3 regions of the Leuconostoc lactis genome follow, and region 2 is predicted to be linked to each of the others. Evidence: predicted binding sites of a transcription regulator. Region 2 holds the regulator's gene; each other region holds the start of a gene.
The links. The regulator LexA, encoded in region 2, represses DNA repair genes until DNA is damaged. The targets are predictions, from matches to a motif close to CNAACANNTGTTNG.
Positions count from the first base shown of each region.

Region 1: the regulator LexA is predicted to act here: its motif matches at 3,523-3,536, upstream of parE (DNA topoisomerase IV subunit B).
Region 3: the regulator LexA is predicted to act here: its motif matches at 5,289-5,302, upstream of recA (recombinase RecA).

Region 1 covers NZ_CP042420.1:1,616,436-1,624,211, forward strand. Annotated here, with positions in the region: gene parC (DNA topoisomerase IV subunit A) at 1-1,259, opposite strand, end outside; gene parE (DNA topoisomerase IV subunit B) at 1,401-3,482, opposite strand; gene plsY (glycerol-3-phosphate 1-O-acyltransferase PlsY) at 3,685-4,302, shown strand; gene dtd (D-aminoacyl-tRNA deacylase) at 4,329-4,775, opposite strand; gene FGL80_RS08130 (hypothetical protein) at 4,772-5,356, opposite strand; gene FGL80_RS08135 (RelA/SpoT family protein) at 5,449-7,686, opposite strand.
Region 2 covers NZ_CP042420.1:1,503,514-1,511,289, reverse strand. Annotated here, with positions in the region: gene carB (carbamoyl-phosphate synthase large subunit) at 1-1,781, shown strand, start outside; gene FGL80_RS07475 (dihydroorotate dehydrogenase) at 1,832-2,761, shown strand; gene pyrF (orotidine-5'-phosphate decarboxylase) at 2,779-3,477, shown strand; gene pyrE (orotate phosphoribosyltransferase) at 3,474-4,106, shown strand; gene lexA (transcriptional repressor LexA) at 4,152-4,793, opposite strand; gene FGL80_RS07455 (YneF family protein) at 5,076-5,309, shown strand; gene FGL80_RS07450 (lysophospholipid acyltransferase family protein) at 5,320-5,955, opposite strand; gene FGL80_RS07445 (tRNA1(Val) (adenine(37)-N6)-methyltransferase) at 6,014-6,778, shown strand; gene FGL80_RS07440 (GIY-YIG nuclease family protein) at 6,775-7,056, shown strand; gene rpsB (30S ribosomal protein S2) at 7,198-7,776, shown strand, end outside.
Region 3 covers NZ_CP042420.1:141,295-149,070, reverse strand. Annotated here, with positions in the region: gene cls (cardiolipin synthase) at 1-1,221, shown strand, start outside; gene yfmF (EF-P 5-aminopentanol modification-associated protein YfmF) at 1,218-2,486, shown strand; gene yfmH (EF-P 5-aminopentanol modification-associated protein YfmH) at 2,483-3,754, shown strand; gene FGL80_RS00715 (helix-turn-helix domain-containing protein) at 3,768-4,646, shown strand; gene pgsA (CDP-diacylglycerol--glycerol-3-phosphate 3-phosphatidyltransferase) at 4,656-5,237, shown strand; gene recA (recombinase RecA) at 5,371-6,516, shown strand; gene FGL80_RS00700 (response regulator transcription factor) at 6,631-7,320, shown strand; gene FGL80_RS00695 (phosphate ABC transporter substrate-binding protein) at 7,499-7,776, shown strand, end outside.

The DNA of each region.
Region 1 (7,776 bases), 110 kb from region 2:
ATCGCTTCTGCTTGTGGTTGTGTAAATTGGAACTGGTCAATCAAGTTTTGCGTGGCATCCTTACGGTTCTGAGAAGCGCGAATAGTGGCCACGACCTCATCCAAAATTGACAACATTCGAATTAAGCCTTCAACAATGTGTTGCCGAGCTTGTGCCTTCGCTAATTCGAAGGCTGAACGCTTCAACACGACTTCTTTTCGAAAATCCAAAAATGCTTGTAGGCCTTGCTTTAAATTAACCGTGACTGGCCGTTGGTTGTGAATGGCCACCATGTTGAAGTTGTAAGAAATTTGAAGATCTGTCTTCTTGAACAAATAAGTCAGAATACCTTCGGCATTCGTTCCCTTATTGAGTTCAATGACAATTGACATCCCCTCACGGTCCGATTCATCACGGACTTCCGCAATGCCCGCAACTTCCTTATTCAAACGAATGGCATCAATTTTTGACACCAAGTTTGACTTGACAACTTCATAAGGTAATTCGGTAATTTCAATCTTTTTCTTCCCACCTTTAAGGTCAGAAATTTCCGTTTTTGCACGGACGACAATCTTACCACGCCCTGTCTTATACGCTTTTTTAATCCCATCAAGGCCTTGAATAATCCCACCAGTTGGGAAATCAGGCCCTTTGATATAGCGCATCAACGCTGATAACGGTGCTTCAGGATGGTCCAACAAGTAAATTAATGCGGCATTGATTTCTTTTAAGTTATGCGGTGGAATTTCGGTCGCGTAACCCGCAGAAATCCCCGTTGCCCCATTAATAAACAAACTTGGGATTCGTGATGGCAAAACGGTCGGTTCATAGGTCGTATCATCAAAGTTCAACACCATATCAACCGTTTCTTGTCCTAAATCAGCCATCATTTCGCCAGCAATCTTTGACAAGCGCGCTTCGGTATAACGCATTGCCGCCGCTGGATCATTATCGACCGACCCGTTGTTCCCGTTCATGTCAATTAACGGTTCGCGTACTTTCCAGTCCTGTGATAGTCGCACCATCGCTTCATAGATCGATGAATCACCATGCGGATGGAAGTTACCCATGACGTTTCCAACAGATTTAGCTGATTTACGATAAGGATGGTCATACGTATTACCATCTTGGTCCATCGCAAAAAGAATCCGTCGTTGCACAGGCTTAAGCCCATCCCGAATATCCGGTAACGCACGTTCTTGAATAATATATTTTGAGTAGCGCCCAAAGCGCTCCCCCATCACTGCTTCCAGTGAGAGTTCAGTTATACGATCTGCCATATATACGAGTGTCTAACAGACGTCACACGGTTAGACACATTTCCTTTCAAATAGAATGCATGCAAAGTCAGATGTAAAGGCCGCGCACAAACGTACGCGGCGACTAAGACTTTCGTCAAATTAATACTAACAACGCAAAAATCAAGCGCCGTTGTCTTGTCCATTTTGCCAGTTCGTAATCACTGGTCCCGCTGATGTTGCTGACTTCGTCGCGACGACTGGTTTATTTTCATGCTGACGGGCTTTTTCAAACACGTCGCTCGCATTGATCGGGTCACCATCAACCGTATCCAAAATTGAACCCGCTTCATCTAATGTAAAGTGAACATTGGCTTCAATCCAGTCACGACGTGGTTCAACCTTATCGCCCATCAATGTTGTCACGCGCTTTTCAGCCAACACAGCATCATCGATTTTCACACGAATCAAAGTCCGTGTTTCAGGATTCATGGTCGTTTCCCAAAGGAGAGGTGCATTCATTTCACCCAGACCCTTAAAGCGTGTTAATTCATAACGCGCGTCACTTTGGCTCGTAATTGCTTCCAATTCGTCATTCGTCCAAGCAAATTTGTCAGCCATTTTCTTTGACGCATATTTCACACGGTAGAGCGGTGGTAAGGCAATATAAACCCGACCAGCCTCAATCAATGGCCGCATATACTTATAAAAGAACGTCAACAAGAGTGTCTGGATGTGCGCCCCATCATCATCGGCATCCGTCATGATGATGATTTTATCAAAGGCTGTATCAGATACTTTAAAGTCATTCCCAACGCCGCCACCAATGGCGTAGATCAACGTTGAAATTTCTTCATTCTTTAAAATGTCGACCAGCTTGGCCTTTTCGGTATTCAACACCTTACCACGCAAAGGCAAAATCGCTTGGAACTTTCGATCACGGCCTTGCTTAGCGGAACCACCGGCTGAATCACCCTCGACCAAAAATAGTTCATTGCGCGTCGCATCTTTTGACTGCGCAGGGGCTAACTTACCGGATAGTAACCGTTCTTTTTGCCCCTTTGACTTCCCTGTTCGGCTTTCATCACGGGCTTTACGCGCTGCTTCACGCGCTTCTCGTGCCCGAATGGCTTTACGAATCAAGTTTTGACCAAAATCACCGTTTTCCATCAAGAAACGCCCAAGCGTTTCATTGACGATTGACTCCACAATCCCACGGGCTTCTGGTGTGCCTAACTTATCTTTGGTTTGGCCTTCAAACTGTAAGAATTGTTCCGGCACACGTAACGAAATAACGGCAGCCAAGCCTTCACGCACGTCAGTCCCTTCGAGATTTTTATCTTTATCTTTTAACAAATTGACCTTACGGGCATATTCGTTAAAGGCTTTTGTCCAAGCCGTCCGGAAGCCTACTTCATGCGTTCCCCCGTCTTGCGTCCGCACATTGTTAACAAATGATAGGAGCGTTTCAGAATAGCCATCATTGTATTGCGCCGCCACTTCAACCACAATCCCTGATTGTTCGCCCTCAAATGTCATAACTGGGCCAATTGTGGCCTTATCTTCATTCAAGAAACCAACAAATGATTCTAACCCTTTTTCATAATGGTACGTTTCTACCCGTGCAGGTTGCACGCGTTCGTCCGTTAAAGTAAACTTCACACCTGACATCAAAAAGGCTGATTCACGCAAGCGCTCAGATAACGTGTCGTACTTATAGACTGTCGCACTAAATAATGATGGATCTGGCTTGAATTTGACCGTTGTCCCTGAATGCTCAGTCGTTGGTCCAAGATCACGCAGCGTATCAACGGGATGTCCCCCGTTCACAAAGTCTTCTTGCCATTTGTGACCATCACGCACAATCGTCACTTGCAAACTTTCGGATAAGGCGTTAACAACCGATGATCCCACGCCGTGGAGGCCACCAGAAGTGGCATAGCCGCCTTGACCAAACTTTCCACCAGCATGTAACACTGTTAAAATAACTTCAGGCGTTGGTTTACCTGATTCGTGCATGCCAACTGGCATACCACGGCCAAAATCCTGCACTGTTATGGCATTATTTTCATGGATTGTGACCCGAATATCATTACCAAAGCCACCTAAGGCTTCATCCACTGCATTATCAACAATTTCATAAACTAAATGATGCAAACCACGGCCGTCAGTTGAACCAATGTACATCCCTGGACGCTTACGAACCGCCTCTAAACCTTCAAGAATTTTTATTGAATCTGAATCATAGTGATTTTTTTCTGCCATGAATACTCATATCTTTCTTATTTTAAAACATTGTCATGATTGAACAACTGTTCGTGATCATGCGTCAATCTATATTATCATAGATTAAAAAACTTATTCTGACAAGACTCAAAATAACATTTTCAATATGTCTCCCCCTTTACGATGACTTTTTATGATAGAATTAACTTTGTGTTTATTCACAATATTGAGGAGTTAAACTATGTTTTCAACCATACTAATGTTCGTCTGTGCCTACTTTCTCGGGTCATTACTACCGGGATATTGGATTGGCCTCATTTTTTATCACAAGGATATTCGTGATGAAGGTTCCGGTAATATCGGCACGACCAACTCCTTTCGCGTCCTTGGTCCAGTCGCCGGTACTGTCACGCTCGTCCTTGATCTCTTAAAAGGGACAGCCGCAGGCTTGTTACCCCATCTTTTCCACAGTTCAATCAACCCCATGTTGGTTGGTATTGCAGCCATCATTGGGCATACCTTCTCAATTTGGATTAAATTCAAGGGGGGTAAAGCGGTGGCTACCTCAGCTGGTGTCTTACTCGCCTACAACCCACAATTTTTCATCCTAGTCTCGGCAGTCTTTATTATCATGTTACTGCTCACGTCAATGGTGTCATTGAGTTCAATGGTTGGCTTCAGTTTTGCCCTGATCACGTCATTTTTCTATCACGATCTCATTTTGACCTTAGTAGCGGCCGCGTTAACTTGCTTCGTCTTTTACCGTCACCGCTCAAATATCCAACGTATTAAAAACGGGACTGAAAGTCTGGTACCCTTTGGTTGGTACTATCACTATCGACAAACACATCAAAAATAAAAAGGTTCGGCTAAGCCGAACCTTTTTTAGTTGTCTTTTGTATCAAATAGAATGGTTACTGGCCCATCATTTACCAATGACACTGCCATATCGGCACCAAATTGTCCCGTTTCGACCGGTAACCCGGTACGCCGTAGCGCAGCATTAAACTGGTCATACATCATGCTGGCAAAGGCGGGTTGACCAGCTTTGGTAAAGCTTGGCCGATTGCCCTTCTTGGTATCCGCAAACAATGTAAATTGCGAGATAGACAAAATTTCACCAGCAATCGCTTGGATGCTTAAATTCATCCGCCCGTCCGCATCTTCAAAGACCCGTAACTGACTAATCTTTCGGACCAGATAATCAATATCAGCCGTTGTGTCATCATCAGCAACACCCACTAATAACACAAAGCCAGCTTTAATTTGCCCAACAACTTGGTCATCAATCGTAACTTGTGCCGATTTGACACGTTGTAACACAACTTTCATTTTCTCCACTCCTCAATATCACGTTTAGATACCATAATACGAGAAAAGGCGTGCGGAATCAAACGCCGCATAAATAGTGTCGCATGAACCGTAATCAATAAAGCATCTAATGGATCACGTTTAATCATATAAAGTACTAAAAACAAGACAGATGTCGGTGGTAACAACAACAAGACTGTCGCTACCCATAACCGTTCAAACCACCAGTATTTTAGCGCTTGGTCTAAGGTACCTTGATCCACGGCTAAGGGTTGCACTTGCTGAAAGTCATAGTGGACCTTTTGCCGACCCACATACCAAGCGATAATTGGAATGCCTAGTGTGATAACTAAGACAACCCACCACATGATGGGCTGGTTAATTGGAAAATGTGGTAAGTGCAGCAACTTATCAAACAACCAATAAGGTGTCACTAAGACACTACTAATAATCAGTAGCCAGAGTAACCATTTTTGGGACTTGGGTTCCGGTAATTGTTGTGCCGTAAAGTACACTTTTTTTGCCTGTTTATCGACTAGCAACATCCCTGATTGCTGTGCCTGGGTAATGGGGGCAATGGCCATTAAAATTGGGGTCTTCATTTTGCGCTCATTTCAAATTAAAAAGTAATACTTAAAAATATAGCATGAAAAGACGCCTAATCGTTTGATAAAAAAATCACGTTGCCCGTTTTTTAATGGAATGTGCGCTCAACATCATAGACGGCTGGGAGATTATTAAGGGCATCCATAATATTGCCAAGCTGTTCACTATTTTTCACACCAATCGATAATGACACTTGGGCCATCCCGTTTTTGGTCACATGGCCGTTCACTGAGTTGACAAACTTTGTCCGACCGTTGACAGCCCGTAAGACATCATTCAATAACCCATTACGATTTTCACCATGAACCGTTAAATCAGCGTCATAGTTAGGCTTGAGCCCCTTTTCGTCTTCCCACTGCACATCCACCAAACGTTGGCCTTGTGTCTCGGCCGCGCGGATGTTTGGGCACCCGACACGATGCACCGAAATACCACGACCTTTGGTAATGTAGCCAGTGACGTCATCTCCTGGCACTGGTGTACAACAACGACCTAAACGCACCAGCAAATTATCAACACCGGCAATCACAATATCATCGGCAGTCGCCTTTTGTCGTTGGGTGAGCGCTGTTTCAACCCGTTTAATTTCGTGACCTTCTTCAAGCAGTTCCCGTTGTAATTCCGCCGTTTCCGCTGCTTGCTGGGCTTCACGAATGGCTTCAGTTAATTTGTTAGCCACACCTGGTACGGCAACGTCACCATAACCAAGCGCTGCCAACATATCTTCATACGTATGATAATGGAGGGCTTCAGCCGCTTTAGCCAACCGATCCGCTGTTAAAATAACTGCCGGATCAAAACCAGTGTCTTGTAAGAGCCGGGCTAACAAGTCACGACCCGCTTCGATGTTATCCTCGCGATCGAGTTGCTTAAAATATTGCTTAATTTTATTGCGTGCCCGACGGGTTGAGACAATATCTAACCAGTCGCGACTTGGCTTAGCCGTTGAGCTCGTGATAATTTCAATAATATCACCAGTTTTGATTTTATAATCGAGTGGCACAATGCGGCCGTTGACTTTGGCCCCCGTTGTTTTAATCCCCACATTGGTATGAATAGAGAAAGCCATGTCAAGCGGTCCAGCACCTTTTGCCAATTCAAAGACATCCCCACGCGGCGTGAATGCATAAACACGATCACTAAAGAGGTCCCCTTGTACGCCAGCCATGAAATCTTCGGCGTTTTTGGCATCTTCCTGTAATTCTAAAATCCCTTGAATGACAGTCAATGCTTGTTGGTTTTGGTCATTGACTTTTGCTTCTTTGTTTGAGCCCTTATTTTTCTTATAGGCCCAGTGTGCTGCCACACCAAATTCGGCGACTTCATGCATAGTATGGGTGCGAATCTGCACTTCCAAAGGTCGACCACTTGGGCCAATCACTGTGGTATGCAAACTTTGATACCCATTGGCTTTGGGTAACGCAATATAATCTTTGAAACGACCAGGTAATGGCATCCACTTAGAATGAATGGCACCCAGAACCGCATACGTATCTGGAATCGTGTCAGTGAGGACACGAACTGCTGACAAATCATAAATTTCTTCAAAAGCCTTATGCTTGTCCGTCATCTTGCGATAAATAGAATAGATATGCTTTGGTCGCCCGTAAACACTCACATTTTCCAATTCAAGATCTTGAATTGCTTGCGTAATCTCCGTCACCGCTTCTTGGACATATTGAATCCGTTCGTCACGCTTCATGTTCATTTGCGACGCGATCATGTAGTATTTTTCGGGATCTAAATAGCTCAAAGCTAAGTCTTCAAGCTCCCATTTAATCGTACTGATTCCTAAGCGATCGGCCAATGGTGCATAAATATCCAATGTTTCACTCGCAATACGGCGCTGCTTTTCTTCCCGTAACGCGCCTAACGTGCGCATATTGTGCAAACGATCGGCGAGTTTGACAATAATCACACGAATATCTTTGGACATTGCTAAAAGCAGCTTTCGGTGGTTTTCCGCAAGCTGTTCTCGTGAGTTTTTGTATTCGATTTTACTAATCTTTGTGACACCGTCAATAATTTGGGCAATCGTTGCACCAAACTTCTCTTCGATGTCTTGGATGCTGGCTGGTGTATCTTCCACCACATCATGCAAGTAGCCGGAAATAACCGTTGCCGTATCCATCTTAAGTTCGGCTAAAATCCCTGCCACCTGAATGGGGTGAATAATGTAAGGTTCACCAGATTTTCTGAACTGATTGTGGTGGAGCTCTGACGCCCAGTCATAAGCCAATTTGACTTTTTCGGCATCTGCTGGCGCCATATATTGCCCAACCATATCAAGGACTTCCTGCCCTGAATAACTCTTAGTTCTTGCCATATTGTTTTGCGCGCTACTAGACACACAGTCGTTTGATCGATCACCAAATCTGGTCGATGTACTTCAAACAAGTGTATGCAAGAAAGCACA
Region 2 (7,776 bases):
AAATCGAACGTGATTTGGCAGCGCATGTTGGTGATTTAGATTACCTACACTACGCGAAGAAAAATGGTTTTGCAGATGAAACCATTGCAGGTCTCTGGCAAAAATCAACGGCAGAAATTCGTCAACTACGCCAAGAAGCCGGCATTATCCCAGTTTATAAGATGGTGGATACGGTGGCAGCTGAATTTGAGTCACAAACGCCTTATTTCTATGCCACTTATGAACGTGAAAATGAATCCGTGAAGTCGGATAAGCCATCTGTTATCGTACTCGGTTCAGGACCAATTCGTATCGGGCAAGGCGTGGAATTTGATTACGCGACCGTGCATGCCGTTAAGGCGATCCAACGGGCCGGTTACGAAGCCATTATCATGAACTCGAACCCTGAAACGGTCTCAACAGATTTTTCAATCTCAGACAAGTTATACTTTGAGCCTTTGACGCTTGAAGATGTTTTGAATGTGATTGACTTAGAACAACCTTTGGGTGTTGTGGTGCAGTTTGGTGGTCAAACAGCGATCAATTTGGCACAACCCTTGTTTGAAAATGGTGTCCATATTCTAGGCACAACCGTTGAAGACTTGAATCGTGCCGAAGATCGTGAAGCCTTTGATCAAGTCATTAAACAATTACAATTGCCACAACCCATTGGTAAAACAGCTACCACAGTTGCAGAGGCCTTAGCAGCGGCCCAAGAGATTGGCTATCCGGTGTTGATTCGCCCATCTTATGTGTTAGGTGGTCGGGCAATGGAGATTGTCTCATCAGATGATGAATTACAAGACTATATGCAACGTGCTGTGAAGGTGTCAAATGACCACCCCGTTTTGATTGATTCTTACTTGGTAGGACAAGAAGCAGAAGTGGACGTTCTGTCAGATGGTGAAACCGCAGTTATTCCAGGTATCATGGAGCATATCGAACGTGCAGGTGTTCATTCAGGCGATTCAATGTCAGTGTACCCACCACAGTACTTGTCACAAAAAGTCCAAGATGAAATGACGCAAGCAGCCATTAATTTGGCAAAGGCCATGGGGACGATTGGGTTGATGAACGTACAGTTCGTGATTCATGAAGACACGGCTTACGTGATTGAAGTGAACCCACGAGCTTCACGTACGGTGCCATTCATTTCAAAGGTGACTCACATCCCATTGGCACAACTGGCTACTCGTGTGATGTTGGGTGAAAAGTTGGCAGATATGGGCTTTGAAACGGGTTTGGTGCCAGCTGATGATATGGTCCATGTGAAAGCACCAATCTTCTCATTTACGAAATTACCAGACGTTGATTCACTACTTGGGCCAGAAATGAAGTCAACTGGTGAAGTCATGGGCTCAGATGCAACTTTGCCAAAAGCTTTGTATAAAGCCTTTGTGGCCTCAAACATTAAAGTACCACAATATGGCAATGTTCTCTTTACAGTCGCTGATGACGATAAGGAAGAAGCGTTAACATTAGCCCGTCGTTTCAACGACCTTGGATTTGCCTTGTTTGCAACGGCCGGGACAGGTGCTTATCTTGCTAGTCAAGACATGCCTGTTGAAACGTTGGATAAAATTGCTGAATCTGACAACAATTCAGTCGAAGCCCTGCGTGCACAAAAGCTCCAAGTCGTGATTAACACGACACAAGCCGATGACCGAGCTGAATCAGACGGGCGTTTGATTCGAAATGCGGCCATCGAAAACGCTGTCCCACTCTTTACGGCATTAGATACCGTTAGTGCTTTCTTGGATGTCCTGGAAAGTCGTAGTTTTACAGTCAATGAAATGAAATAATACCTGCAGTACTAATAAAATTGTCCAGTGAGACAAATTAGGAGAAGAAAATGACACAGCAACGCTTAGCAGTAAAGTTACCAGGCTTAGACTTGAAAAATCCGATTATGAATTCAGCAGGGGCTGTATATTTTGGCCTGGAAGATATGTACGGGATTGAAAAAACAGGTGCCTTGGTGACAAAGACGATTACCATGGCGCAACGTGCAGGGAATCCACAACCTTGGGTTATTAACATCACCAGTGGGGTGATGAACTCTGTTGGTTTGGCTAATCCAGGTGTTGAGCAGGTCATGGCTGATTTATTGCCAAAAATTACGGCAAAATATGCCGGTGAACTCCCAGTGATGGCATCTATTGCAGGTGAATCCGTTCAAGAGTATCGTGATTTAGCAAAGTTGTTATCTACAACGGGGCATATCACGGCCATTGAGGTGAACCTATCATGTCCAAACGTGGATCGTGGGGGTATGGCCTTTGGGGTGGATGCACAAGCTGCAGCAGAAGTGATTACGGCGGTAAAAACTGTGACGGATTTGCCAATATATGCCAAGTTGTCACCTAATGTGACGGATATCAAACCGATTGCTAAAGCGGTTGAAGCAGCGGGTGCTGACGGCATTGTCTTGATTAACACGGTAGTAGGGATGCGCTTTGACTTGAATACCCGTGCGCCACAATTAGCACGTGGTACAGGTGGTATGTCTGGGGCAGCGATTCATCCGATCGCAGTCCGGTTTGTATATGAAGTTGCCCAAACTGTGACAATTCCAGTGATTGGAGTTGGTGGGATTCGCACAGTCGATGACGCCTTAGAAATGCTGATGGCTGGTGCGAGTGCTGTCCAAGTCGGTTCCGTGTTGGCCGAAAAACCAGACACGATGTTAGACATCATTGCAGCGCTGCCTGAAGCCCTCGATCGCTATGGTTTTGACGATGTGCAAGCCGTGACGAACACGTTTAAAAACTCACAGAACTGAAGTTGAAAGGAATGCTGATGACTGCACCTGTTTTTATTGCCTTAGATTTTCCGGATGCTGCCAGTGCGCAAGCGTTTTTGGTACCATTTCGTGACTTACCCGAACAACCAGCTGTGAAGGTTGGGATGGAACTGTTTTACGCAGCCGGACCAGAATTTGTGCGTGAATTACGCCAACAAGGCTTTACCGTCTTTTTAGATCTTAAACTTTACGATATTCCAAATACCGTTGGGCATGCTGTGGCACGCCTTGCGCAACTGGACGTGCAATATTTGACCGTTCATGCCGCTGGTGGGACCAAAATGTTGGCGCAGGCGGTTGCTAATAAAGGCGCCAACATGAAAATTCTGGCAGTCACACAACTCACCTCATTTTCAGAAGCGGAGATGCAAGCAACGCAGCAAACGCCATTATCAATGGCTGATAGTGTGCAGCATTTGGCGAAGTTGGCCTATGCCGCTGGGGTGGATGGCACGATTAGTGCGCCAGGGGAAGCTGGACTCATTCGGGCTGTGACGGCTGATGATTTCCTACGCATTACACCTGGCATTCGTTTGGCCGGTGATGCCGCTGATGACCAAGCACGCATTACAACACCAGCCGTTGCCCGCGAGTCAGGTGCCACGGGTCTGGTTGTCGGTCGTTCAATTACAAAAGCACAAACGCCAGTTGTTGCTTACCAACGCGTTATGGCAGAATGGGGAAATGAAGCATGACAGAATATGCAACACAAGTCGCAAATGATTTATTAAAGATTGGGGCCGTGAAGTTTTCACCGGAAGCTCCCTTTACTTGGGCCTCTGGTATTAAAAGCCCAATTTATACGGATAACCGAATGACGATTGGCTTTCCTGAAGTTCGTCAAAATATTTTTAAGGGTTTGGCAGAACTCATTACGACCCATTATGGGGATGTTGAAATCATCGGTGGTGTCGCCACGGCTGGTATCCCACACGCGGCTTGGGTAGCCGAAACGTTGAACAAGCCCATGATTTATGTCCGCTCAAAGCCAAAAGATCACGGTGCCGGTCGGCAAACAGAAGGGGCTGACGTGGCTGGTAAAAAAGTGGTCCTCATTGATGATTTAATTTCAACTGGTGGGTCAGTTTTAGGTGCTGTTGAAGCGGTTCGCAAGTCAGGCGCTGACGTATTGGGTGTTGTCTCAATCTTTTCATATGAATTGCCCGCTGGCGTGGCTAACTTTGCACAAGCCGGATTAACATTTCAATCCTTGACAACCTATTCACAACTCATTGATGCTGCCATTGCGCGAGGCGATTTGAACGCCTCGCAATTGGCAACGTTAAAAGCATGGCAACAATCACCAGCTGATTGGCAAGCTTAAACAAGTAAAAAAAGCTGAACGACGAGAGTCGTTCAGCTTTTTTGATTAATAAATGGCATCGCGGTATAAGCCAATGACTTTACCAAGAATGGTGACACTATCTAAAATAATGGGTGCCATAGCGTCATTTTCAGGTTGTAACCGGAAATGATCGGCTTCACGGAAGAAACGCTTAACGGTGGCTTCGTCATCGTCATTCATTGCGACAACCACATCACCATTATCAGCGTTATCTTGCTTACGCACAATGACTTTGTCACCGTCTAAGATACCGATGTTCACCATTGAGTTCCCGCGGACGTTGAGCATAAACATATCGCCATCAAACTGCATCAAGTTATCTGGAATTGGGAAAAACTCAGTCGCTTCTTCTTCAACCGCGAGAATGGGCGTACCGGCTGTTACTTGACCAAGAACAGGAATGCGACCAGGTGTGGTTGACACACCTAACGCTTCTAGTCCTAAATCCGTTACTTCAATCGCACGGGCGCGTGGTTTTGAAGCATCTTTTAATAAGTAGCCTTTCTTCACTAGGCGTTCGATGTGCCCGTGGATTGTAGAAGAAGACGAGAGACCGACTGCTTCACCAACTTCGCGAACCGTTGGCGGATAACCGTTATTGGTTTGCGCTTCATGAATAAAGCGCAACACTTGGAGTTGTTTGCTTTCTTGAATTTTGATTGCCATGATGGGTATATTCCTTAATGATAAGTGATTTAATATGACTTCATTATAGCGAAAGTGGGAACAGAAATCAAACGTTTGTTCGTTTTTCGGCAATAACGTCCTATAAATAGGGGGAATCTTTAACAAAAATTTGAAAACGACGACCACGGATGACGGTGTGATGGCTAAAAAATGTGACAATAAGATATTTTACGGGCTGTATTCATCTGGCTAATCGTCCTGTCGACCTGAATTTTGTGTTATAATGGTTGGTAGACAATTTTATTAAGGGGTTATTTAACCATGAACACAGGACTTTCAATCTTGATTTTCGTTATTGGCTTGGTTATCGGCTTGATCGCAGGTTTCTTCCTTGCACGTAACGCCATGAAGAATTATCTTGCCAAAAACCCACCGATTTCAGAAGAAATGATGAAATCAATGATGATGTCAATGGGACAAAAGCCATCACAAAAGAAGTTGGCACAAATGATGGCACAAATGAAGCAACAAAGCGAACGTGCACAAAAAAAATAAGCCAGAAGGCTTATTTTTTTTCGCGTTTTGGATCAACATAGACAAAATCAGGATTGATTTCTTGGTCTAAGCGATCAAACGCATCTTGAATCATTTGTGTATATTTGGTAATGTTTTCTTTGTCCAACTTATCCTTGCGATCAACCACAATCGGTTCCCCGAAATTAATCGTCGTATTGTTGCGCTTGAAAAGTTGACTAAACTTAACTGGGCCTTGATACACAGCCGGTACAATGGCTTTACCAGACATCTTGGCAATTAAGATGGTGCCAGATTTGAGTTCCGCACTGTGGCGTGAACCAGAAGGGAACATGATCAGTGACCGGTTACCAGATTTCAATTCACGCACTGGGACTTTAATCACACTGGGCCCAACGTTTTCACGATCCACAGGGAACGCACCAGCGGATCGGATGAGCCAAGCAAGTGGGGGGAACTTAAACAATTCAATTTTTGCCATAAAAATGAAGTGCTTGGGATAGGCGGCTACGGCATACCAAACGGGATCCCACCAAGAACGGTGAGGGCCAACAAGGATATAATTATCGTTGACGGGGAGACGATCACGGTGCATATATTTAATGCGACCGTTAATTGTCCAAATCAAGCCAACGACAATGCCGTGGAGTACGTCATAAAATTTCATGCTAATTCACCTCATAAACTGTCCTAACTATTTTACACGATATCGCGAGAAAAAAACAATGATTGAACCAATTCTTAAACAAGGTGAACGACTTGATGGTTTACCAGCACAAAACATTCGTATTATTCAAAATCCAGATATGTTCGCCTATTCGCTCGATGCCATTTTATTGGCTTATTTTGCTGGCGTGAAAGGCAAAGGCAGCGGCTTGACTGTCGATCTCGGTGCTGGCACTGGGGCAGTTGGCTTGTTTTATGCCCCAAAGGTGACGGGGCCAATCACCTTAGTTGAGATTCAACCCGAACTCGCTGAAATGGCGCAACGTAGTGTGGCACTCAATGGCTTGCAAGATCGTGTGTCGGTGGTACAAGCAGATATGAAAGCCATTTTTGATGTCATTCAACCAGGATCAGCCGAAACGGTGCTATCTAATCCCCCTTATTTTCCCTTAAATGACACGACGAAGACTAATAACGACCAACATTATGAGATTGCTCGGCACGAGGTCACGATTGATTTGCCTGGTTTGGCGCAGGTTGCCAATAAATTACTTAAAAACAACGGCAAGTTCTATATGGTGCACCGGCCAGATCGGTTGGCTGACATTTTTGCTACCTTTGCGCAGCGCAAGTTGATGATTAAACGCGTGCAGTTTGTTTATGGCAAGGCTGATCGAGAAGCCAATATGGTACTCGTCGAAGCCATCAAAGCTGGGAAACCAGGTGGTGTGCGGATTATGCCACCCATTGTGGCCTATACCGCCGATAATGATTACACAGAGACGGTTAAGACGATTTTGTACGGACAAGCGTGGCCAAAATGAAACCCTACTTTTTTTATGTGCTTTATACAGCGGATGGCTACTTTTATGGTGGCTTTACCGATGATGTGCAGCGGCGGTTAGCCACGCACGAAAAAGGGCAAGGCGCGAAATTCACCCGAGTTAAATCACGACATCCGTTGCAACTCATTTATTCGGAAAGTTTTGCCACGAAAGGCGATGCGTTACGTGCCGAAGCGGCTTTTAAACGGTTAACCCGCGCTAAAAAAGAAGCTTTCCTAGTGACACGTGGTGTTTCAGCCACAATTTGGGAAAAATAGCTTGATTTATATCTGAAACACTGTATAATATTAACTGTTGTCAAAAGCAACAAATACACACGGCAAACGAGTTCACATAGGTGCAGCAATGTCAGTGTGAATGTCGAATTTGTCGGCGGAAAAAACCTAGGAGGCCACATCATGGCAGTTATTTCAATGAAAGAACTCCTCGAAGCAGGAGTACACTTCGGTCACCAAACACGTCGTTGGGACCCAAAGATGGATGAATTTATCTTTACAGAACGTAATGGTATTCACATCATCGATTTGCAAAAGACAGTTAAGTTAGTTGATGAAGCTTACAACTTCATGCGTAACGCATCAGCTGATGGCGCAACTTTCTTGTTCGTTGGGACAAAGAAGCAAGCTTCAGACGCAATTGCTGAAGAAGCAACACGCGCTGGTCAATACTACATCAACCACCGTTGGTTGGGTGGTACTTTGACAAACTGGAACACAATCAAGACACGTATCCAACGTTTGAAGGATTTGGAAGCAATGGCCGAAGACGGCACATTTGACCAATTGCCTAAGAAGGAAGTTGTGTTGTTGAACAAGCAACGCGAAAAGTTGAACAAGTTCTTGGGTGGTATCAAGGACATGCCTGGTTTGCCAGACGTTTTGTTCGTTGTTGATCCTAAGAAGGAAGAAATCGCCGTTAAGGAAGCTAACATGTTGAACATTCCTGTTGTGGCAATGATCGACACAAACGCTAACCCT
Region 3 (7,776 bases), 270 kb from region 2:
ATCGCGGATAACCAACGGCGACAGCTAGAAGCGATTGAGCAATTATTACCGATTCCAGATTCAGCCACTGAGTTGGCGAACTTGTTTTTACGCACAGATGAGTCAGTCTTAACGCGTGGTAACAAGATTAAAATTTTTACCAATGGACCGGATAAATTTAAGGCGTTGTTTGAAGACATTCGGCAGGCCACGCATCATGTCCATCTGGAGTACTTTACGATTGATGATGATAAAATTGGGAACCAATTAGTCGATTTGTTGACGCAAAAAGCGCGCGAAGGTGTGGACGTGCATGTGATTTTTGATCAATTTGGTTCGCATGGTCAACATCGTGACATGTATAAGCGTTTGCGTGAAGCAGGTGGGGTGGTAGCGCCATTCTTAATGCGTCGCTTCCAGCTTTTGACCTTGCGATTTAATTTCCGAAATCATCGTAAGATTGCTATCATTGATGGTAAAATCGGTTACATCGGTGGGTTAAACGTTGGGGACCAGTACGTTGATCGTTCTAAAAAGTTTGGGCATTGGCGGGATACGCATCTGCGGATTCATGGTGATGCGGTCTTATCACTGCAAAGTCGTTTCTTGATGGATTGGAATGCCACGGCTGAAGAAAACGAATTACTTGTCGATACTGCCGGCTACTTTCCTGAAATTGAGGAATTGTCCGGACGTGCGATGGTTCAAATTGTATCGAGTGGGCCAGATAATGATTTAAAGCAAATTAAACAAGGCTTTATGCGGATGTTTGCTTCGGCTCGTTCAGAAATTACGATTCAAACACCGTATTTCATTCCGGACTCAGCCGTACTAGAAACCTTAGAAATCGCGATTATGTCAGGTGTTCGGGTGCGTTTGATGATTCCGGATATGCCAGATCATCCGTTCGTTTATCGGGCAACACAGTATTATGCACAAGAATTAATTGCCATGGGAGCGGAAGTGTATCGTTATGATGCTGGTTTCTTACACAGTAAGGCAGTCACCATCGATCATGAAATTGGCACCGTTGGGTCAGCCAATATGGATATTCGGTCATTCTCATTGAATTTTGAAGCCAATGCGTTTGTCTATGATCCAGAGTTTGCAACACAGTTAGAAGAACAGTTTGAACAAGACATTTTAGTGTCAAAAAAATTGACAATTGAGGATTTTGAGAATCAGTCATATTGGATGAAATTTATTCAAAAGTTCAGCCGACTCTTCTCACCAATACTATGAAAAAAATACAACTTAAGCCTGGTGTGACACTTGTTGTTCACCCAACAACACAATTTAAAACCCTACACATTGCTGTCGATTTTGCGGCGCCGTTACTGACGCATACCATTTCGGCGCGGGCATTATTGTCTTACTTGACCGCTGTCAGTTCGCAAAAGTATCCCGACCAACAAGCCGTTGCGCAAAAAACGATTGATTTGTATGGTGCTCAGTTTCAAACAGATGTGGTGCGTTTTGGCCAAACACACCATGTGCGTTACCATTTACAATTGCCTGCGCCCACTTATATTGACCATGCAGAACATCTCCTTGGGGATGCTTTTGCTTTTTTACGGGATATGATTTTTGAACCGCTGGTGACGGGGGATCAGTTTGATCAAGCGACGTTTGATAAAGAACGTCAAAGTTTGATCAACGAATTAGCAAGTCTACCTGATGATAAGCGCCGCTATGCTATGTTGAAACTGCGAGAACTGACCTATAGTGCGCCGGCCATGCGGTTACCATCTTCTGGTCAAGTGCGTGATGTTGAACAGTTAACGGCGACTGACGTTTTGGCGACGTATCAACAGATGATTGCCAATGATTCAGTCAATATTGTTGTGTACGGTGATATTGACGCTGAGCGTGTGGTGGCTGAATTAGCAAAATGGCCACTACAAGCGCGCCGTGAAATGGTATTACAGCCATTTTATCGTCAAGGCCTACGACCAGCTACCGTTGAATTGTCGGAAGCACAATTAGATATTAATCAGGCCATCCTGACGCTATCTTATCAGTTGAGTTTGCCACCAGATGATCCAAAGCGCTTTACAGCCTTAGTGCTCAACGCTTTATTTGGTGGTTCAGCGTTATCTAAGTTGTTTACCAATATTCGGGAAAAAGCCTCGTTGGCTTATAGTATCTACTCACGTTGGCAGCATGATACTGGCTTTATGACAGTGGCAGCAGGTTTAGATGCGGATAAGGTCGCACAGACGGATCGCATGATTCAAGCCGAATTGCAAGCGATTCAAGCGGGTGAATTTAGTGACGAAATCTTTGATGCGATTAAAACGAGCTTAATTAACGATTATTTAAGTCAACAAGATTCACCTAATAGTGAAATTGAACTTGTCTTTTCTCGATTGTTAACACAACGTGAGACCAGCACAGCGGAGTGGGTAGCGGCTATTCAAGCGGTAACACCAGCGCAAGTGAGTGCATTGGCCGACCAAGTGATTTTACAAGGAAGATTTACATTGATGCCAGAGGCGGATGCATGATAGAAAAGACATATCCAAAATTAAAAGAAACAGTTTTAACGACCGAGTTACCTAACGGGCTAACTGTGGTTATGGTACCAAAGCCAAATTATCATAAAACATTTGCGGTATTAACGACACCATTTGGGTCATTGGCACGCCAATTTCAAATCAATGATGAAGCACCGATTACAATTCCAGCTGGGACAGCCCACTTTCTTGAACACAAACTTTTTGAGAAGGCTGATGGGGATGCCTTTACGCGGTTTGGTGAATTAGGTGCGGATGCCAACGCGTTTACGAACCCGTATCAAACGAGTTATCTGTTTTCAACGACGCAAAACGTTTTGCCAGCCCTTGCGCATTTGCTTGATTTTGTGCAAACACCTTACTTTAGTGCACAAACGGTGGCCAAAGAACAGGGCATTATCGGTCAAGAAATTCAGATGTATGATGATGATGCCAACTGGGCCATTTATATGGGCTTGCTGGAACTCTTGTATCCGGGTGCGCCAATTGCCGAAGATATTGCGGGGACAAAAGCCTCCATTGCACAAATTACACCGGAACTGCTGTACCAAATTCATCGAGCCTTTTATCAACCCAATCAAATGACTTTGCAGGTGGTTGGTCATTTTGATCCAGATGAAGTGCTGGCACTGGTGACGGCCAATCAGGCCACAAAGGCGATTGAAGCAGTCAACGTCCGTCGATTCGAGCCAGCAATCCCTGAGCCAACAAAAAAGGAAGCGATTCAAAAGTTTGATGTATCGCGGCCAAAAATTGCATTAGGTATTCGGTTACCAAAACTTGATGTGACGGGTGAAGCGGCAACCAAATTAACGCTAGCAGCTGATATCTTGGCGGATATTTTGTTTGGAGAGCAGACAGACTGGTATCAAAACCTGTATAATAAAGGTATTATCGATACGGAGTTTGAGACATCATTTGATTTGATGCATGCGTATCAATTTGTGAGTTTCTTTGCGGAAACAACTGAATATGACGCACTAACGACTGCTATTCAGTCACAAATTGCGCAATATAAAACCATTTTGGCACATGGCGAATCGGCGTTTGAATCGTTACGCCGTGCGACACTTGGAGAGGGCATCCAACGTTTAAATGCATTAGAAAGTATCGCTTTACGGGGGGATGATGTGTTATTTGGGACAAACTTATTTGATAAGGTGATGCTTTTACAAGACTTAACATATAGTGATATACTAGATAGTGCTGAAAAAATATATCAGAACGCGACTTTACAACGTTTTGTTCTGAAAAAATAACATTGGACAAATTATGAGTGAAACTTTGACGAATCAAATAGGCGAACAGTTAAAAGCTGCGCGTCTGGCGAAAAATTTATCTTTAGAAGACGTGCAAGCAGCAACTAAGATTCAAGCACGTTATCTGGAGGCCATTGAAAATAATAACCTAAGCATTTTGCCTGGGGATTTTTATGTGCGCGCCTTTATTCGCCAATATGCGATTGCAGTGGGCTTAAATCCAGAGACGTTGCTAGGGGAAACAACGCCACCTTCAATCTCGAGAAGTCGTGACTTGAGTCGGGCTCATCGTGATAATGATGGGGTAGTGCGTGCGGGGACAAATCCTAATCCGTCACCGCGTTCAAAATTTTCTGACATGTTACCAAAGGTTTGGTTGGCTATTTTTATTTTAGTTGGCCTCGTTGCGGTTTGGTTTGCTATGACGCATCTTGGTAATAATGACCAACAAAATAGTGATAGTGGCAATGTGTCAGTATCGACTTCAACGATACCAAGTAGCAGTAGCAGTGATGCTTCTAGCGCTGCGTCGTCATCAAAAAAGCCTGAAGAAAAGAAGCCAGAACCTAAGGTGACACTTGGTACGCCAGAACAGAATACGGCGTTGCAAACAACGATTTATAACCTATCGGGGCAAGCCGATAAGCAACACACGATTAAAGTTTCAGCACAGGGTGTTGGGACCAACGTGAAAGTGACAGTTGGGACAACTGTGTTGTTAAATGAACTGGTCAAGGCCGATAAAACGATTGATGTGCCTGCTGGTACTAACGCGGTGAATGTTCAATTCACCAATGTTGCCAATGCAACGATGACCTTTGATGATCAAAAGGTAACAGTTATCGGAACGGCAACGCCGTTTTGGAACGTTTTGTTCAATCTCAATAAATAAGGGGCCATTATGAATCTGCCAAATCAACTCACTGTTTTTCGTATTATTCTTATTCCTGTTTTTATCCTATTATTATCGGTACCTTATGCGTGGCAATCACTTGACGTGACAGGTGTGATGTTGCCACTCAATTGGTTGCTTGCTGCCATTGTGTTTGCGGTAGCATCAATCACGGATTTTTTGGATGGTCAAATTGCCCGTCGCCAACATCTGGTGACGAATTTTGGTAAGTTTGCCGATCCGTTGGCCGATAAGTTGTTGGTCATGACAGCCTTGATCTTTTTGACTGGGTTCAACGTGGTACCAGCTTGGATGACAGCTGTGATTGTGATTCGGGAACTAGCCGTTACTGGTTTACGTACCTTAATTGTAGAAAATAATGGTAAAGTCTTAGCGGCACAGATGCCGGGTAAAATTAAGACTTTCTCGCAAATGTTTGCGATTTTCTTTTTATATCTCAAAGATGTCCCATTTACTGCAATTGGGTTGCCCATTGGTGAAATCTTATTGTGGATTGCGGTTATCTTTACAATTTATTCAGGCATTGACTATTTCTGGCAGAACCGAGTAGTCTTTTCCGACGGTCTATAAAAAGCGCGATAAGCGCTTTTTTCGTATCATCAAATAAGGTACGAACGCTGTCGAACAATTGTTCGTTAAATGCTTGCTTTTACGTTTAGAAACAGGTACACTATTGAGGTAAGATAAAAGGAGTTAGCTAAAAATGGTCACAAAAAAGACGACTAAAAAAGACGATAAAGACAGTCAAGCAAGCGGCCGTAAGGCGGCACTTGATGAGGCTTTAAAGCGTATCGAAAAAAATTTCGGTAAGGGATCAATCATGCTGTTAGGGGATAATGCGCTGACACAAGTTGAGACTTATCCTTCAGGATCAGTTAAGCTAGATGTTGCTTTAGGCGTTGGTGGCTATCCTAAGGGACGTATTATTGAAATTTATGGACCAGAATCTTCTGGTAAAACAACGTTGGCCTTACACGCTGTTGCCGAAGTGCAAAAAGCTGGTGGCACAGCTGCCTATATTGATGCCGAAAATGCCTTGGATGTGAAATACGCTGAAGCTTTGGGTGTTAAAAAAGATGAATTGCTTTTGTCACAACCAGATACTGGGGAACAAGGGTTAGAAATTGCTGATGCTTTGGTACAATCTGGGGCAGTGGATATCATCGTTGTGGATTCTGTGGCAGCGTTAGTACCACGTGCAGAAATCGAAGGGGAAATGGGCGACTCACACGTTGGCTTGCAAGCCCGTTTGATGAGCCAAGCTTTGCGTAAACTGGCGGGTACATTGAACCGTACTGGTACAGTTGCGATTTTTATCAACCAAATTCGTGAAAAGATCGGTGTCATGTTTGGTAACCCAGAAACGACGCCGGGTGGACGTGCGTTGAAATTCTATTCAACGATCCGTTTGGAAGTTCGTCGTTCAACCCAAATTAAAGATGGCACAGATGTGACCGGAAACTTAACCAAAGTCAAAGTGGTTAAGAACAAGGTGGCGCCACCATTTAAGGTTGCTGAAGTTGATATCATGTACGGAAAGGGCATTTCACAAACTGGTGAAATTTTGGATCTCGGTGCGGAACAAGAAATTATCCGCAAAGCCGGTGCCTTTTACTATTACGGTGATGTCAAAGTTGGCCAAGGTCGTGAAAAAGCGAAAGAATTCTTGGATGCACCAGAAAATGCTGCGATGCGTCAAGAAATCTATGCTAAAGTCCGTAACGCCTTTGGCATTGGTGATGGCGAGTTGTTAGTAGAAGAGACTGATGATGAGGTAATTGAAGCCCCAGAAACATTGACATTGGTCGCTGATGAAGATGATGATTTAACGGACGAACCAATTGTATAAATCCTGTAAAGAATAAATGGAAACGCTAGGGCGTGTCCATTTTTTTTGTTACAATGCAATTAAGCAAACAATTAGAGAGGCAGACATCATAATTAAAAAAGGTGTGTTGGGATCATGACAAAAATTTTAGTAGTGGATGATGAAGCAGCAATTTCAACGTTATTGCAATATAACTTGGAAGAGAATAATTATGACGTCACAGTGGCAGAAGATGGCCAGACGGCTTACCAATTAGCCAGTCAACAACAATTCGATGCTATTTTGCTAGATTTGATGCTACCAGGCATGGATGGTATGACGGTTTTGAAAACCTTACGTCAAGATAAGATTAGTACCCCAGTGATTTTGGTCACTGCCAAAGGGGATGAATTTGATCGAGTGTTTGGTCTAGAACTTGGGGCAGATGATTATATTACTAAGCCGTTTAGTCCAAGAGAAGTCATCGCGCGTTTAAAAGCGGTGTTGCGTCGTTCACAAGTTGATCATCAAGTCTCTGAAGAGGCGGATATCATCAAGATTCAGGATCTGGTCATTGATGATAATAAGAAGGTTGTGACCAAGGCTGATAAGATTTTGACGTTGACCCCGCGAGAATATGAATTGTTGCTCTATTTTGCCCAACGTATCGGACGTGTCATTGATCGTGAGACGATTTTAACGGCAGTGTGGGGCTATGAATATACGGGTGAAAGCCGTATGGTTGATATGCATATTAGTAATTTACGGGAAAAAATTGAAACCAACCCGAAGTCGCCAGTGCTCCTGAAAACGGTTCGTGGTTTCGGCTATACCATGGTGGTTTAGCCGCGTAAAGATGACTTTACAATGATTTACATAATGATGACAGGTTTGTGCCTAGTTCTTTGACACAGCGTCGGTAGTATATAACTTGTAAACAAGGACTGGCACCCAAGAGCCACTACTACAACCAAGTTTACACTACATACGCTTCAATGAAGCCTTAGACAAGGGAGAATTACTCATGAACAAAGCAGTTGTCGGTGTTATCGGCGGTGTTGTCGTTATCGCAGCAGGTGTGGCATTGTATGCCAATTCAAATCAAAGTACGACTAAGCAAGACACACAAAAAACAACCACTTCTAATCTCAGTGGTAAGGTGCTTGCCTTAGGATCGACGGCCTTGCAACCATTGGCAGAACAAGTTGCAACGTCATTCCAACAAAAAAATCCTGGTGTGACAGTGACAGTTCAAGGTGGTGGTTCAGGTGCTGGTTTGAGTCAAGTTGCGAGTGGCTCAGC